Hahella chejuensis KCTC 2396: one gene and its partner. The protein of the gene in region 1 interacts with the protein of each later gene in a pairwise test. Links are inferred from orthologs where the notes say so. Each region holds a gene or a part of one and is shown on either strand. Other genes may lie near its edges.

Region 1 (8,271 bases):
TTCGCCATGAAAGAAGCGGTTTTCTTTCACCGCAGCAGCCGCACACTGATTCTCGGAGATTTGATCGAAAACTTTCGGATGGACCACTTTCATGGTTGGCGACGCTGGGTCGCCTTGCTGACCGGAATTGTCGCGCCTCACGGCAAGACGCCGATAGACTGGCGTCTCACTTTTATATTCGGCAGGTCCAAAGCCAGGGCCGCGCTGCGCAAAATGCAGGCGTGGCGACCGGACAACATCATCATCGCCCATGGCGAATGTGTTATCGGCCATGGCTCCGAGTTTCTGGCGCGGTCTTTTTCCTGGCTGAAATAGCAGGCCGACGCGGGGTCGCCTACATCAGGTCGACCCCACACTTCAGGTCTTCGAACCAGGACAGGAACTGGCCGATTTTGTCCTTGCCGAAGAACGGTTTGCCGTGCTGCGGCAGCATCATTTCCACATCCAGCTTGCGCACCTGATTCACCCACGCCTGACAGGCTTTGTTGGAAGCCATGTAGCGCTTATGGAAGCCTTCCATCAACGGGATATGCTTGGCCATATCCTGCACGGGTTCATGATCCCAGCCTGGGGTCATGGCGGCGCCGACGTCGCCGGAGAACAAAATTTTGCTGACCGGATCGTAGAAGTGAAAGTTACCCACTGAGTGTAAAAAGTGCGCAGGTACGGCGCGAATCTGGGATTTACCCAAGGGAATCTGCGCTCCGTCGTCCGGCAATTCCACCATACGGTGGCTGAGAGATTTATTCATTTTTCCGGAGACGAACTCCGACACCAAATGCGGCAGGAAGCGCGCCCACAGACGTGAGGTTACTACCTGACAGTCAGTATGCATCAGCCAGCGCGGCAACGAAGTGATGATGTCCGGGTCCTGATGCGAGGCGAAGACATAACGCAGGGACGACTTGATGGAAATGTGTTTGGACAGTTCAATGGAAAGCGGCGTGTAGGTCAGTTCGCCGCCGGGATCAAAGAGCGCGGCTTCGCCATGGTCCACGATGACCAATTGATTGCTGGGAATTGCTTCCCCTTCGACCAGACCGGTCAAGAAAAGGCAGATATGCCCGTTTTTATCATACAACTTCATTGCTTTTTGGCTCATATTCCCTCCATAGCCATTCGGCGCCGACCGCCTTCGGTCAAAAATAAGACAGCCTGACAAGAAAGCGGCGTATTGTACGTGGCAAGTCCGACGCGGCTCTGATATAGGTCAAAATGGAGAGATGAGGAGGACCTGAACCATAAGGATATCAAGGAAAATAGGGGGCTCAGGCCTGTTCAAGTAGTTGTTCGACCAAGGTGACTACGCCCTGGGTGGCGGGTTCATTTATCACCTCTGCGTCGTGCGCCTCTGAATCAGCGTTAGGATCGACAATATACATAGGGACGCCGCGTACGCGCTTTTCCACCAGATAGGCAGCGGGATACACCTCCAGGGATGTACCGACGACCAGCATGATATCTGCGCTATGTACGATTTTCTGCGCTTGCGAGAACAGAGGCACAGGTTCGCCAAACCAGACTACGTCCGGTCGTAACTGGCTGCCTCTTTCACACTTGTCCCCGAGGTTGATGTCCCGGTCGCCATGCTGATAGACAAGCTTGGGGTTTACCGAGCTGCGGCTTTTCATCAATTCGCCATGGATATGCAGTACCTGATTGGAACCGGCGCGCTCGTGCAGGTCATCCACATTTTGGGTGATGATGGACACCAGATAGCATTCCTCCAGTCGGCTCAGAGCGTAGTGCGCCGCGTTGGGCTGAGCAGCGGCCATGATGCGGCGTTGCGCGTTCCAGTAGGTCAGCACTTTCTCGCGATCTTTGCGCCAACCTATCAGCGAGGCGACTTCGTTATAGTCAGTCTCGCGCCACAGACCGTTCTCGCCGCGATAAGTTTGAATGCCGCTTTCGGCGCTGATTCCGGCGCCTGTAATTACCACGATATGCTTCATATAAAACGTACTTCAGTATAGGGAAACTGCATTGTGCATGTGGGTCAGAATGCCAAACAATCCGCCGCTAAGGCAACCTGGAATAGCCGCTGGGACTGAGACGAATTCAGCGCTGGACGTTCGCAAGGAGAAGCAATGAGTTTCGATGCTTTTGTCGCCCGTCATCTAAGGCATCCGAAGGGATTTCTTGGGGAAATATTCGCCAGCGTCATGAACAACGCCAACCACGAACTCAATCAGTTCATGAAGCAGGCCATGTGCATTGGACCTTCCGATCGTGTGCTGGAAATTGGCTTCGGCTCTGGAAAACTCATTCACGAAATGGCGCATATCACCACCAACGGTGGGGTCGCTGGCATTGATACATCGGCGACCAGGGTGTCCCAGGTGACGCGTCATAATCGTAAGCTTATCTCCTCGGGACGGGTGACGCTGGTGAACGCGTCCGTAGAAAGTATTCCTTTTGATGACGCGGCGTTCACGAAAGTGTGCAGCGCCAATACACTGGATTGGTGGCCGGACCCTGAAGAGAATATTCGCGAGATATATCGCGTACTGACCAATGGCGGGTCTGTTGCGTTGGGATTTAGTGCGGAGAAACAGCGGGGCCGACAGCCGATTTCACGTCATGGTAATACACTTTACTCTGAAGATAGCGTTATGGCGCTGTTGCGCCATGGGGGCTTTTCCTGCATAGAAATGTTGCGGGAAAAACGTGGACAAATGACCACCTACTGCGCGTTGGCGACCAAGTAGTCGCCGACTTTGAGGTCGTCTGGCGTGACGTAAAAACTGGCCCCGGTGCGGCTTTTAACCGCAACGCCATCTTGCATCATCGCCAGACATCCGCTGATTTCCAAGGCGCATTCCAGTTGATTGGGATGCGCTATATCAATCATTATCAGATAGCGGTTTCCGGCAGCCGATGTGACAGCCGTTTCGCTATGGCTTCCGGCGCGCTGCAGCAGCTCCGCATAGGAAGCGTCCCAGAGTTCTTTCATCGCAGCCTGCAGCGCAATAATGGCGTCTTGATGTTCGTTATTACTCAGCATAGAAATGATCTCATGGATAAAAAGAATGCTCGGATTGCGTTAGTGGCCGCGGCGGCTAGCTGCGGGAGACTGGGCCTGACATGCGCAGGCCCTGGCGTTGTAGACAAATAGAAGGAAGCTATTTGGCTGCCTGATTAATAGTAAAGGTATCGGACTGGCTGTGGTGAAAAAACTGTTGCCTGAGGAAAATCGCGTGGTCGCCTGTGGCGTAAACGACGCCAACTGAAAAGACGCCAAGGCCGCGCATCCAAATTGGGACGTCGTGGAGTGCTACGCCTGCGACCTGACGGATTGCCATTCGCTTTATGTGATCGGCCATACTCTGGCCGTCGATGGCGGCTTGTCGCTGACCTGAAATTTGCGCTGACCTGGAAAACACGAGAGAGGATTAATGTCTTACTTTGCCCCGGCGGCGGCAGTGGAAACTGTCTCTGAAGTGAAAAAAAGCCGTTTCATCGCCCGCGCCGGATATGCGGACAGTCGGGAAGCCGCTATGGCGATGCTGGCTCAGGCGAAGCAGGATTATCCCGACGCCGGCCATCATTGCTGGGCCTATTTGTTGGGCAATCCGAAATCCGCCCAGAGCGCGGCCATGTCCGACGATGGCGAACCCAGCGGCACGGCGGGAAAGCCGATCTTGAACGTGCTGCAACATAAGGGCGTTGGCGATGTCATGGTAATCGTCATCCGCTATTTCGGCGGCGTTAAGCTGGGCGCGGGCGGTTTGGTGAGAGCCTATTCAGGCGCAGCCCAGCAGGCGATGCAGGAATTGCCGGTGCAGCTGCGGGAAACCCTGGCCAGCGTGAGTCTGGGCTGTGATTTCCGCCATGAGCAGATATTGCGGTTATGGCTGGAGCAACAGGGCGCCCGGAACGCTACCGCGCAGTATGGCGAACACGTCACGCTCAGTGCGGAGCTGTCGCAGGACAAGCTGTCCGCCCTGCAGGAATTCGCCGCAGGTTTGGGAGTTACCTTAACCGTTGCGGATTGATCGGGGAGTTACCCTGAAATCACGGCGACGATGCTTAGAGGAAAGTTGCCAGCGACGCCGGCATGTCTTCTAATGTACGTCTAGCGCACGAATTGAATATCTGAACGAATGATTTATTCCGGGCTTGCCTGCCGGCGGGTCCGTTCAACCATAGCTGAGGAAGCCTGAGAATGTTGCGAAAACATCTATTGCCTTTAGTCGCCGCCCCGATTTTTAGCCTGGGATTGGTGTCCGGTTGCGCCAATAATGGCGCTTACACCGATTCCGCTTTGGCGCTGGGAGCGGGCGTGCTGCAGGCCACCACCCTGTCGGAAGAGCAGGTGAAATCCGTGTCCCAGCAGGCGGCGGATAAGATGGACAAAGAAAATAAAGTGGCCCCGTCCAGCAGCAAATACGCCAAGCGTCTGGAAGCGATCACCCGCAATCTTAAAAACGCGGACGGACTGACGCTCAACTATAAAGTATATCTGTCGGACCAGATCAACGCTTTCGCCATGGCGGACGGCACAGTACGGGTCTACTCCGGCCTGATGGACGTTATGCCCGACGACCAGGTGCTGGCGGTCATGCAACATGAGATTGGCCACGTCAAACTCAAACACAGCTACAAACAGATGCGCGAGAAGCTGCTGACGGACGCTGCATTTCAGGCGGTGGTTTCAGCTGGCGGCACAGTAGGTGAACTGACCCAGTCGCAGTTGGGACAAATCGCTTATGCCGCGGTGAATGCGCGCTTTTCCCAGTCGGATGAACTGGAAGCGGACGCTTACGCCGTGAAATCGCTGCACCGGTTGGGCAAAGATCCCTATGCGATGAAGCGCTCTATCGAGACTTTGCAGAAGAAAGTCGGCGGGGAATCCAGCTTTCTGAGCTCACATCCGTCCAATGAGAAGCGACTGGAAAAAATCCAGGAAGAGATCAGTCGTCTTTGATAAGCGATTCCTGATCACCGTTCTGATCCCGATAATGGATGTTGGCGGACAATGCGGCGCGCGTCGGTTTGGCGCCGCCGCAAAGTGGGGCTACGCTTAAGACAGTTTAACCAGACGCAGGGAGTGTGTGATGGCCGTGACAACGATCAGTCCCGTAATCAGTAAGGCCGAACAGGAGTCCGGCTATACCGAACCCAACTTCATTCCCTTCCCGGAAGAAAACGCCTGGAGCGACTTGGTGAAGGTGGTCGGCGGTGCGCTGAAGATGTTTCCGCCGTTCTATCTGCAATCCATTTTTGGCCCGATATCAAGCTGGCCGCCGCCCCACCGCGAGTTGTCGGAATACACTATCCTCGACCTTTGGCGTTTGAAGCGTACGCTCGGGTTTCTGGCGGACGCCAATGTTCCGGCCTATTCACATTTACCCAATAAATGGGCGCGCACCTTTCTTCCGCCCTTCGTCAATAATCTATTCTGGCGTCCCAGTAACTATTTTCAGCAGGCGGACCCGTTCGATTCCGTCACATCATTCAGCAACGAGCGTTGGTTTTTTCTCAACGGCATTCTGACCAACAAGGCCATTGCGGAGCTTAACTCACAGCTGATCAGTCAGATGTTTCAGCGCCCGGTGACGGTGATTCATAACCAGACCAGCTCGTTTCTTTTGGATTTGTTTCAATGCGCAGTAGGAAAAAGCTTCAAGATCGATCCGGATCTGGAGATTCCGCAGACCATGACCGAACCGGACGTTAAGGCGACGATAGCATTGCTGGAAGCAATGAAAAATCCTGCGCTGGAGCGCATCGTGCTGATCTGCCACTCTCAGGGAACCATTATCGCCGCCAACGTTCTGCGGGCGATCAGCCGCGCCCTGAAGGCGCTACAGAAGTTGAAATACAACCCGGAATGTAATGACTGGGCGAATTTGGAATTCATTGATCGTCTGGCTTTGGCGCACCTTACGCCGGATCAGTTTGGCCTGATGGATGAGGGAGGCTTTAACGCTTATGCAATTAAATTGCTCCGGAAATTGGAGGTGTACACCTTCGCTAATTGCGCCAATACCATGACTTACATCGCCAAAGTAAACATGCCCATTGAGATGGGCGGCGGCGTAATGGCCCTGCCTTATATTGAAAACTTCGCCAATCAGTATGATCTGGTCGCCCGCCTAGGCGTCATTTCGCCTCTGCGGGAGTTTGACTCTTCTGTTATCAATATCGATGGGCCTCTGTATTTGCGTACCGATATCGACGCTTGGGGACATCTGCTGAACCAACATCATCTTTTCGCTATCAGCGATTACTTATCCGCCCCCCAGGGAACTTCGCGTAATCCCTACCAATTGGACGGAGATAACGCAGACAAAACGCCTAGACTCTACTGTTATTTCCGGGGCGACAGTCCTGAACGGATGAAGTCGCTGGATGAAAATCTGCGAAGATTCCCAGTCGCACTAGACATGGTCTGATCTGTTTTCTCAGCGGGTCGCAGTCACCAAGGCCTTCAGTGAAGGGAATGTCGGAACGGTTTTCCCTGGCTGAGTGTTGATTTTGTGATCAGCATCGCAGGTAAAATGACAAAAGGAACTTGTTTTTAGCGTGAAAACTACAAGTGTAAAAAAAGTTGACGATAATTGTCTCGCTATTCCCGTGAAATCCCATTAGAGAATAACTGCATGTTTAATCGGCGTATTACAGAGGGGAATCTCCGCCAAAATATATGGCATATTATTATCTTTGTTGGATTTTTATCCGTTTATAAAGGATTGATTGAGTAAATTCCTATATATAGTCCTTAGTAAATAATCCTAAAAGTCTATTTGCGCCATTCCCGAAATTATCGGGACTATTACTTAACACCTATATCTTTTTTGCGGTTATTTAAATGTGAAATTATAGATTGGTTAAATTTTGTCAGGCCTATATCTAAAGGCTGTGTCCATTAACTTTACTGAGGAAATATACTTTTATATTGGTTAAAAATATAACGATATGTTTTTTATTATATTTTTATACCAGGGAATACTTTGTGCCTTTCGGGTAACTCCAAAATCAAAATTATAAGGAGTAACCATGCACAAGGTTATTAATGCATTGTTTCTAGCAAGTAGTGCAGTGGCCTTTGTAGGGTCTGCTCAAGCCGCCATTGTAGACATTTACACGGATCAAGCTGCTTGGGCGTTAACAACAGGAGCCTATGAGGTCGAAAGTTTCGACCGGGACGCGTTAACCTCAGGACTAAGTATTTCTTCAGGATGGAGCCACTCCACGGTCAGCGGCGGGAAGTTCTATGACCGTGTTAGCGACACCTATTCCCCAACCGTTTTCACTTTTGAAGGCGGCGCCAGCTCTTTTGGCGGCATTTGGGACTTGGCCGGCCCCGGAGGAGAGGGGACCGGCATCAAGATGGAAATTGAGCTGCTGGACGGCAGTAAGGTTGTCGAAGAAATGGCTCCGACGTTGAGCGGCACTTTCTGGGGCTTCGCCCTGGACCAAGGCTTCTCTTCGATCAAATTCCTGGAAGGCTCTTTCGCTGCGCTGTTTGAAACTTACAGTCTGGACGAACTCTTTTTCACAGGAGTCGCCGGTAAGGACAAAGACGCGGCTGAGACCAGCGAAGTTCCCGAGCCGGGAGTATTCGCGCTGCTAGGTTTGGGCATGCTCGGTTTGTCGCTGCGCAGGAGATCTTCTCAAGCGTAACCGACGCTACCGATGGAGTGGGCCGACGGAGACGTCGGCCTGAACCAGGAGTTAGCTCAAAAACTCCCTTTCCATTTTGCGAGAGTGCGCTGCTGCGTTAGCGCCCATGAAGTACTCGCTCCTTTTCCGACTTCTCGTCACATTGAACGCAAATGCGCCGGGATGATCCTTTCTTCCAGAATCTCTGGAACCATCAGACAAAGCTCCCAGTAAACGCCGTCTTCTTTCTCTGAGCGGTGTGAGGCGAAGCTGTATCCCAGCCGGCTCAAGACATTCTCAATTCGTTTAGTGGAGAAATCAGGGCCGACTTTGAAAACGCCATTAGAGCGCCCTATACATCTGGCTTCCCGCACCATGCGAAACAGCTGTCGCTCAAACTCCGGAGAGGTTTTCTTGGTGGTCATGTTCACCATACTGGGTCATGCTGAGTGTTGGTTTTGAGTCAAACTTCCCGGACCTAATAGGCGGGCCTAACCGTGCATGCCGCCTGTCTCAGCGTTAGGGAATAATGCTATGGCCACAAAGGCGCGGCAAATAACACTTGTATGAATATGATATAAAAACATCAAGTTATCAATATTTTTTAAACTGGTTATTAAGTGTTCGAAATGGTGCGCGTAAGAGAAGCGAAAGCCCACACAG
Region 2 (7,001 bases), 2.1 Mb from region 1 along the record:
GTTAACCTGAACGGCGGCGCTATCGCCTTGGGTCACCCTCTGGGTTGCTCTGGCGCGCGTATCTCCACTACCTTGCTGAATGTCATGGCCGCCAAGGGCGGTACGCTGGGCGTATCCACCATGTGTATCGGTCTGGGTCAAGGTATTGCGACTGTTTGGGAGCGTATCTAGTACGTTGACGCATCGGCTCGTGAGATCTGGGTCGGAAGCAATGAAGTCCGGCGCTCCGTAAAGGGGCTCCGGATTTTTTTTATGGATGAAGCGGGTTGGTCTGGAATTGAAGTAAGACTTTTTACTGGGTTTCCTGGGAGCGATTCTGGGTTTCGCCATCACGCATCAGATTTTTAATCTTGTCGGAAATGTCTCTGATCTGGTCGTTCTTGTTAGGGATTTCCAGGCGTGTGCGCTTAAGCGCCTCGCGAGCGTGTTTGAAGTGCTTCTCTGCGCCTGCCTTGTCGTTCTGCGCCACCAGGCTTTCCGCCATTTGCAGTTGGCTGCCGACTTCCACGTCAAGCGCCATTTCTCGCAGGTGGTGACTGTATTCCTCATATAGAGGGACGGGCAGTGAGCCGCGCAACTTGAAGCGCTGCAATTTCTGCAGGCACTCGGAAAGGGAGCGTTGAATGGCGCCGATTGCCGCGTCGCTAGTCACTGTTTTTTGCGCCTGGGGTAGAATAGCGCCGGTTTTCAGGTCGCGCTCCCTTTGCTTCAGGTTGTCCAAAAGGATGCGCAACTCTTCCGACTTGCGGTCCATTTTGATCATTGACTGAGCGATCTCGATCATGGCGTGATTGAGGCTGATGGCGATGTTGGCGGAATCGTCCACTCGCATGATGACCTGAAATAGCGAATTAATTTCTTCGTATTTTTGTTTTAGCGATTTAAGTTGGCTTTGACGATAAGCCAGCGCCTGCTGTCGCGAGTACATAACGCCGCTAACGATGATTGAGGCGGTTATGAAAATAGCGAGCAAGACGATTAAAGTTGTCATATAAAAGGCGGCGGAAGCATTTATAAATTTGTGTGTCGTTCTTATTAAGTGTTAACGACATTGTGGGGTAGGGCAAGTTATCGGAGTTAAATAGACGCCGACAAATCGGGCCTGGCCGGCTATTTTTACTTTAAATACCAGATTTTCTGGCAATCACTTGACCCGTCGACTACAACCTCTAATATATGACGGCTATTTCAACTAGGAGCAAAGAACCATCCGCTATGGGTAAATCGCTGGTAATCGTGGAGTCCCCTGCAAAGGCAAAAACCATAAACAAATATCTTGGTTCGGAATATGTAGTTAAATCCAGTGTGGGGCATATTCGTGATTTGCCGACCAGTGGAGGTAAGGAAACATCATCTCCGAAAGAGCGTGCGGCGGAAGCGGCGAAAATGCGTAAGCTGCCTGCTGAAGAACGCGAAAGCATCAAGAAACGTAAAGCCAGGGATCAATTGATCTCTCGTATGGGCGTTGATCCAGAAAATGACTGGGCGGCCCGCTATGAAGTCCTTCCAGGTAAAGAAAAGGTCGTTGAAGAGCTGAGGCGTCTGGCGAAAAGCGCTGACCAGATCTATCTCGCAACGGACTTGGACCGGGAAGGAGAGGCTATCGCCTGGCATCTTAAAGAATCTATTGGCGGCGATGACTCCCGTTATCGTCGCGTGGTCTTTAACGAGATCACAAAATCCGCCATTACCGAGGCGTTCAAAAGTCCCGGCCAGCTTGACTACAACCGCGTAAACGCCCAGCAGGCGCGCCGCTTTCTCGATCGTGTGGTCGGCTACATGGTGTCGCCCTTGTTGTGGTCCAAGATAGCGCGTGGTTTGTCTGCGGGGCGGGTGCAATCGGTTGCAGTGCGCCTGATTGTTGAGCGTGAGCGAGAAATTCGCGCCTTTACGCCGGAAGAGTACTGGGAATTGCATGCGTTGCTCTCCAAGAGCAAGCAGCAGGCTAAATTCCAGGTCGCCAAGTACAAAGGTGAGAATTATCGGCCCACCAACAAAGCGCAGTCTGACAAACTGACTGCCTTGTTGCAGACTCAGGCGTTCAAGGTTGTTAATCGCGAGGATAAACCCTCAGTCACCAAGGCGCCGGCGCCGTTTATCACTTCCACCTTGCAGCAGGCGGCGAGCACCCGTTTAGGGTTTAGCGTCAAGAAGACCATGGTGTTGGCGCAGCGTCTTTATGAGGCGGGTTACATCACCTATATGAGAACGGACTCCACCAACTTGTCTGCAGACGCGGTGAACGCCTGTCGTGAATTTATCGGCAAGAAGTTTGGCGATAAATATCTGCCTGACAACCCGAAAACATACGTGAGTAAAGAGCGGGCGCAGGAAGCGCACGAGGCGATACGTCCTTCTGATATCAACGTGGGCGCTAATCAGATTTCCGGTCTCGAAAAGGACGCCGAGAAGTTGTATGACCTCATTTGGCGTCAATTCGTGGCCTGTCAGATGGAAAATGCGCGTTTCCTGAGCACCAGTATTCAGGTGCAGGCGGGAGACTTTGAGCTAAGAACCCGTGGTCGACTTCTGCAGTTCGACGGCTTCCTTAAAGTGCTGCCTGCGCAAGCGAAGAAGGACGACGAAGCGGAGTTGCCGGCGTTCGAAGTCAACGATCAGTTGGATCTGGATAAGCTGGAGCCAACTCAGCACTTCACCAAACCCGCGCCGCGTTATACAGAGGCGACGCTGGTTAAAGAGCTGGAGAAGCGGAGTATCGGGCGTCCTTCCACTTATGCGTCAATCATCTCCACCATTCAGGAGCGCGGTTATGTGAAGCTGGCCAACCGGCGTTTCTATGCGGAGAAGATGGGCGATATCGTTACGGACCGCTTGACGGAAGCATTTACGGACCTGATGGATTACGGCTTTACGGCGAAGATGGAAGGTCAGCTGGATGAGATCGCTTCTGGCAACGAGGGTTGGAAGCAGGTTCTCAACGCGTTCTATTCTGATTTCGCCAAGAAGCTGGAAAAGGCGGACATGGAAGGCGGCATGCGCGCTAATCAGGCGGTGCAGACGGAAATTGCATGTCCGACCTGTTCACGCCCAATGCAGATACGCACTGCTTCCACCGGCGTGTTCCTTGGTTGTTCCGGTTATGCGCTGCCGCCGAAAGAACGTTGCAAGACGACGATCAACCTGATTCCTGGCGACGAAGTGATTCGTGCGGACGATGAAGAAGGCGAAGCGAACGCGCTGCGAGCGAAGAAGCGTTGCCCGATCTGCGATACCGCCATGGATAGCTATGTCATTGATGAAACCCGCAAGCTGCACGTGTGCGGTAATAATCCAGACTGTGAAGGTTATGAAGTCGAAGGCGGTCAGTTCAAAGTGGCTGGCTATGATGGGCCGACACTTGAGTGTGACAAGTGCGGGGCTGAGATGCAGCTCAAAACCGGCCGTTTTGGGAAGTACTTTGGCTGCACCAGCTCGACCTGCGGCAATACCCGCAAGCTGTTGAAGAATGGTGAGCCTGCGCCGCCCAAGATGGAGCCTGTGGTTATGCCGGAGCTGGCGTGCGACAAGGTTGACGACATCTTTGTGCTGCGCGATGGCGCTTCAGGGTTGTTCCTGGCGGCGAGTAAGTTTCCCAAGAATCGTGAAACGCGCGCGCCGCTGGTGGAGGAGTTAATTCCTCACAAGAAGGAAATTGATCCTAAGCACCACTACCTGCTGGAGGCGCCTACCCGTGACCCGGAAGGAAATCCGGCGATTATCCGCTTCAGTCGCAAGACCAAACAGCAGTATGTCATGTCGGAGAAGGGGGGGAAGCCCACCGGCTGGTCGGCTTTCTATAAAGATGGAAAGTGGGTGGCTAAAGACAAATAGCTGGTAAGTGCGAAAAGAAAAAAGGGCGGTTTAATCACCGCCCTTTTTTTGTTTATTGATCCGTCCTGAATCGGTGCTTTGGAACGAGTGCGCCGACTTATCTTTTTAGTCGCGCGAGCAGGCTGGATGTGTCCCAGCGTCCTCCGCCCATGGATTGCACTTCGGCGTAAAATTGATCGACAAGAGCAGTGATAGGGAGGCGGGCTTTGTTGTTTGACGCCTCGCGCAGGCAGATGGACAAGTCCTTGCGCATGAGGTCTACAGCGAAGCCATGCTCGTAGTCTCCGGCAATCATGGTTTTGTGACGGTTGTCCATTTGCCAGGACTGTGCAGCGCCTTTGGATATGACGTTCACCACTTGCAGCGGATCAAGGTCGGCTTGCTCTGCAAAATGCAGCGCTTCCGCCAGTCCTTGAACTAATCCTGCAATGGCGATCTGGTTGGCCATTTTGGTCAGCTGGCCGCTGCCGGCGTGTCCCATCAGGGTCGCAGCGCGGCTGTAATGCTTGAAGAGGGCTTGCGCTCTCGCAAAGTCTTTTTCTTCGCCTCCACACATAATGGTCAGGGCGCCGTTCTCTGCGCCTTGTTGTCCGCCGGATACGGGGGCGTCAAGAAAGCCGATGTTGCGCTCTTGGGCGGTTTCAAATAGTTCTTTGGCGACACTGGCGGATGCGGTGGTGTGGTCAATGATCAGAGAGCCTTTGCGCAACTGATTAATGAGGCCTTCTTCGCCTAAGTAGATGCTGCGCAGGTCATTGTCGTCGCCGACGCAGGAGATTATGACATCGCACTGGGCGGCGTCCCGCAGCTTGCGGATGAATTTGCCGGTGTGGGTCTTCAGCCAGCGTTCCGACTTCTCGACGTTGCGGTTGTAGACGGTGACCTGGTGGCCATTATTGGCGAGATGGCCGGCCATCGGGAATCCCATGACGCCGAGGCCGATGAAACAAATTCTTCCTAATGCGGCGGTTTCAGTTGATTCCATGTTTATCTTCCTGGAGTGATTAAGTCCAACGGGTTAATAGTGCGCGGGTTGCTCCAATAAAGAAAGGCCGCATAAGCGGCCTTTGCAAGTCAACCGGCAAGCTAACACTATTTGCTTGGGTAGTCTCTGGCGGTGTGTCCGGTGTACAGCTGGCGCGGACGACCGATTCGGTAAGAAGAGCTCACCATTTCGTGCCAGTGAGAGAACCAGCCGATGGTTCTCGCCATGGCGAAGATGACGGTGAACATGGAAACCGGAATGCCGACGGCGCGCAGGATGATGCCGGAGTAGAAGTCCACGTTGGGGTAGAGTTTCTTCTCTACGAAGTATGGGTCTTCCAGGGCGATGCGCTCCAGTTCGCGTGCGATGCGGAACAATGGATCGTTCTCACAGCCAAGCTCTTTCAGCACGTCGTCGCAAGTCTGCTTCATGACTTTGGCGCGCGGGTCGAAGTTCTTGTAGACCCGGTGTCCGAAGCCCATCAGACGGAATGGGTCGCTCTTGTCTTTGGCGCGTTGAATAAACTCTGGAATGCGAGATTCGTCGCCGATTTCCAGAAGCATGTTCAGTACGGCTTCGTTGGCGCCGCCGTGAGCGGGCCCCCACAGTGCTGCGATACCTGATGCGATGCATGCGAAGGGGTTTGCGCCGGAAGAGCCGGCCAGGCGTACGGTTGATGTGGATGCGTTCTGTTCATGGTCCGCATGCAGGACAAAGATGCGGTCCATAGCTTTGGCTACCACAGGGTTAACCTGATATGGCTCACAGGGAGTGCCGAACATCATGTGCAGGAAGTTGCCTGCGTAGTCCAGATCGTTTCTGGGGTACATGAACGGCTGACCTGTGGAGTACTTGTAGCACATCGCCGCCAAGGTCGGCATTTTCGCCATCAGGCGGAATGCCGCAATTTCGCGGTGGTGTTCGTCAGAGAAGTCCATGGTGTCATGATAGAACGCGGACAGGGCGCCGACGACGCCGCACATGATCGCCATTGGGTGAGCGTCGCGCCGGAAACCATTGAAGAAGTTTCTCAGCTGCTCGTGGATCATGGTGTGATTTTTTACCGTGCTACGGAATTCTTCCGCCTGCTCCGCAGTGGGTAATTCGCCGTGTATCAGTAAGTAGCAGACTTCAAGATAGTCGGACTTTTCGGCCAACTGTTCTATAGGATACCCACGGTGTAGTAATACGCCATTGGCGCCATCTATATAAGTGATTTGCGATTCGCAGGCAGCGGTTGATACGAAGCCTGGATCGTAGGTAAACAAACCTTCTTCAACCAATCCTCTGACATCTATGACGTCTGGGCCGGTGGCGCCGGAATAAACCGGAAGCTCGATTGTTTTACCATTGACCGATAACGTCGCTTTCTTGTCAGTCATGGTGCTCTCCTATATCGACTTAAAGTGATGCGTACGTGTTTACCGGGCGCAGACGCCCAGTCGTGTTTACAGGCCGACTTCTAAGTAGGTCTGACGTTGATTGCGCAATGGCGTCAGGCGCATCCGGCGCCGGTTAGGACCGGCGGGCGGAGGTTGACGCTCGTCAGTGGCCTCTCAGCCTTTATTCTGGCTTTATACAAGGTCGGCTTAATAAAAAGCGAGGTCATAATAATGGTCTAACCGACTTTTTTTAAGCCCTTGTAATGAAAATACTGCCGATGACGTTTAAAAAACACCAATTAAAATAGCTTATAAAGAGGAGGGGCGTTGTTATCAGTGAAGAAAGTAGTTCTTTCGAATGGGTATAAAATACTTCCGGGTATTGAGCTGAGGGGCTTTACGCTGCGTATGAAAGAATAAATCGCCGGCTCAAATCGGAAAAGCTCATGTTCGGCGCTAAATTAAGTGGTCTATAAACGGTTGTTGCGTTTGTAATTTACCAGGTGGGAAACTATAATCTGCAACCCGTAAGCGGAGGCCTCATAAGGATTCCCGCCGCCAAATAGGTCCATTCTTAAATAATCCGCCTGTATGGCTATAATCGAGTGTGAAGCTGTGAATAGCAAAAGACCTGTTAATCTAGATCTGACGAAATTCCATTTTCCTCTACCCGCAATTACATCTATTCTGCATCGGATATCAGGTGTAATTATCTTCATTGCAATGGCGTTCCTGTTGTGGGGGCTCGACGCATCTCTGGCGAGTAAGGAAAGTTTCGCTTCCCTTCAGTCAGTCATGGACAG

What was found.
Region 2: the proteins of HCH_RS31050 (region 1) and topA interact in binary tests that used the Escherichia coli proteins (3 or more experiments, as listed by UniProt). The link is inferred for Hahella chejuensis KCTC 2396 from one-to-one orthologs.

Annotation. Positions count from the first base shown.
Region 1 is NC_007645.1:6,989,290-6,997,560, reverse strand. What follows is about bases 2,434-5,195. They hold HCH_RS31050 (YigZ family protein), read left to right. Parts: upstream 2,434-3,395; coding sequence 3,396-3,995; downstream 3,996-5,195. Other genes in these bases: HCH_RS31040 (hypothetical protein), read left to right, coding at 5,058-5,195; HCH_RS31045 (M48 family metallopeptidase), read left to right, coding at 4,166-4,927; HCH_RS31060 (hypothetical protein), read right to left, coding at 2,684-3,004; HCH_RS31065 (class I SAM-dependent methyltransferase), read left to right, coding at 2,434-2,708. In the rest of the region: HCH_RS31080 (DUF4336 domain-containing protein), read left to right, coding at 1-315; HCH_RS31075 (MBL fold metallo-hydrolase), read right to left, coding at 335-1,102; HCH_RS31070 (SIR2 family NAD-dependent protein deacylase), read right to left, coding at 1,269-1,952; more of HCH_RS31065, read left to right, coding at 2,088-2,433; more of HCH_RS31040, read left to right, coding at 5,196-6,398; HCH_RS31035 (PEP-CTERM sorting domain-containing protein), read left to right, coding at 7,003-7,629; HCH_RS31030 (hypothetical protein), read right to left, coding at 7,767-8,033.
Region 2 is NC_007645.1:4,885,430-4,892,430, reverse strand. Bases 865-4,031 are described here. They hold topA (type I DNA topoisomerase), read left to right. Parts: upstream 865-1,215; coding sequence 1,216-3,831; downstream 3,832-4,031. Other genes in these bases: HCH_RS21315 (NAD(P)-dependent oxidoreductase), read right to left, coding at 3,929-4,031; HCH_RS21325 (hypothetical protein), read right to left, coding at 865-991. In the rest of the region: acetyl-CoA C-acyltransferase FadA, read left to right, coding at 1-171; more of HCH_RS21325, read right to left, coding at 293-864; more of HCH_RS21315, read right to left, coding at 4,032-4,816; gltA (citrate synthase), read right to left, coding at 4,924-6,198; sdhC (succinate dehydrogenase, cytochrome b556 subunit), read left to right, coding at 6,814-7,001. UniProt on the Escherichia coli protein: Releases the supercoiling and torsional tension of DNA, which is introduced during the DNA replication and transcription, by transiently cleaving and rejoining one strand of the DNA duplex.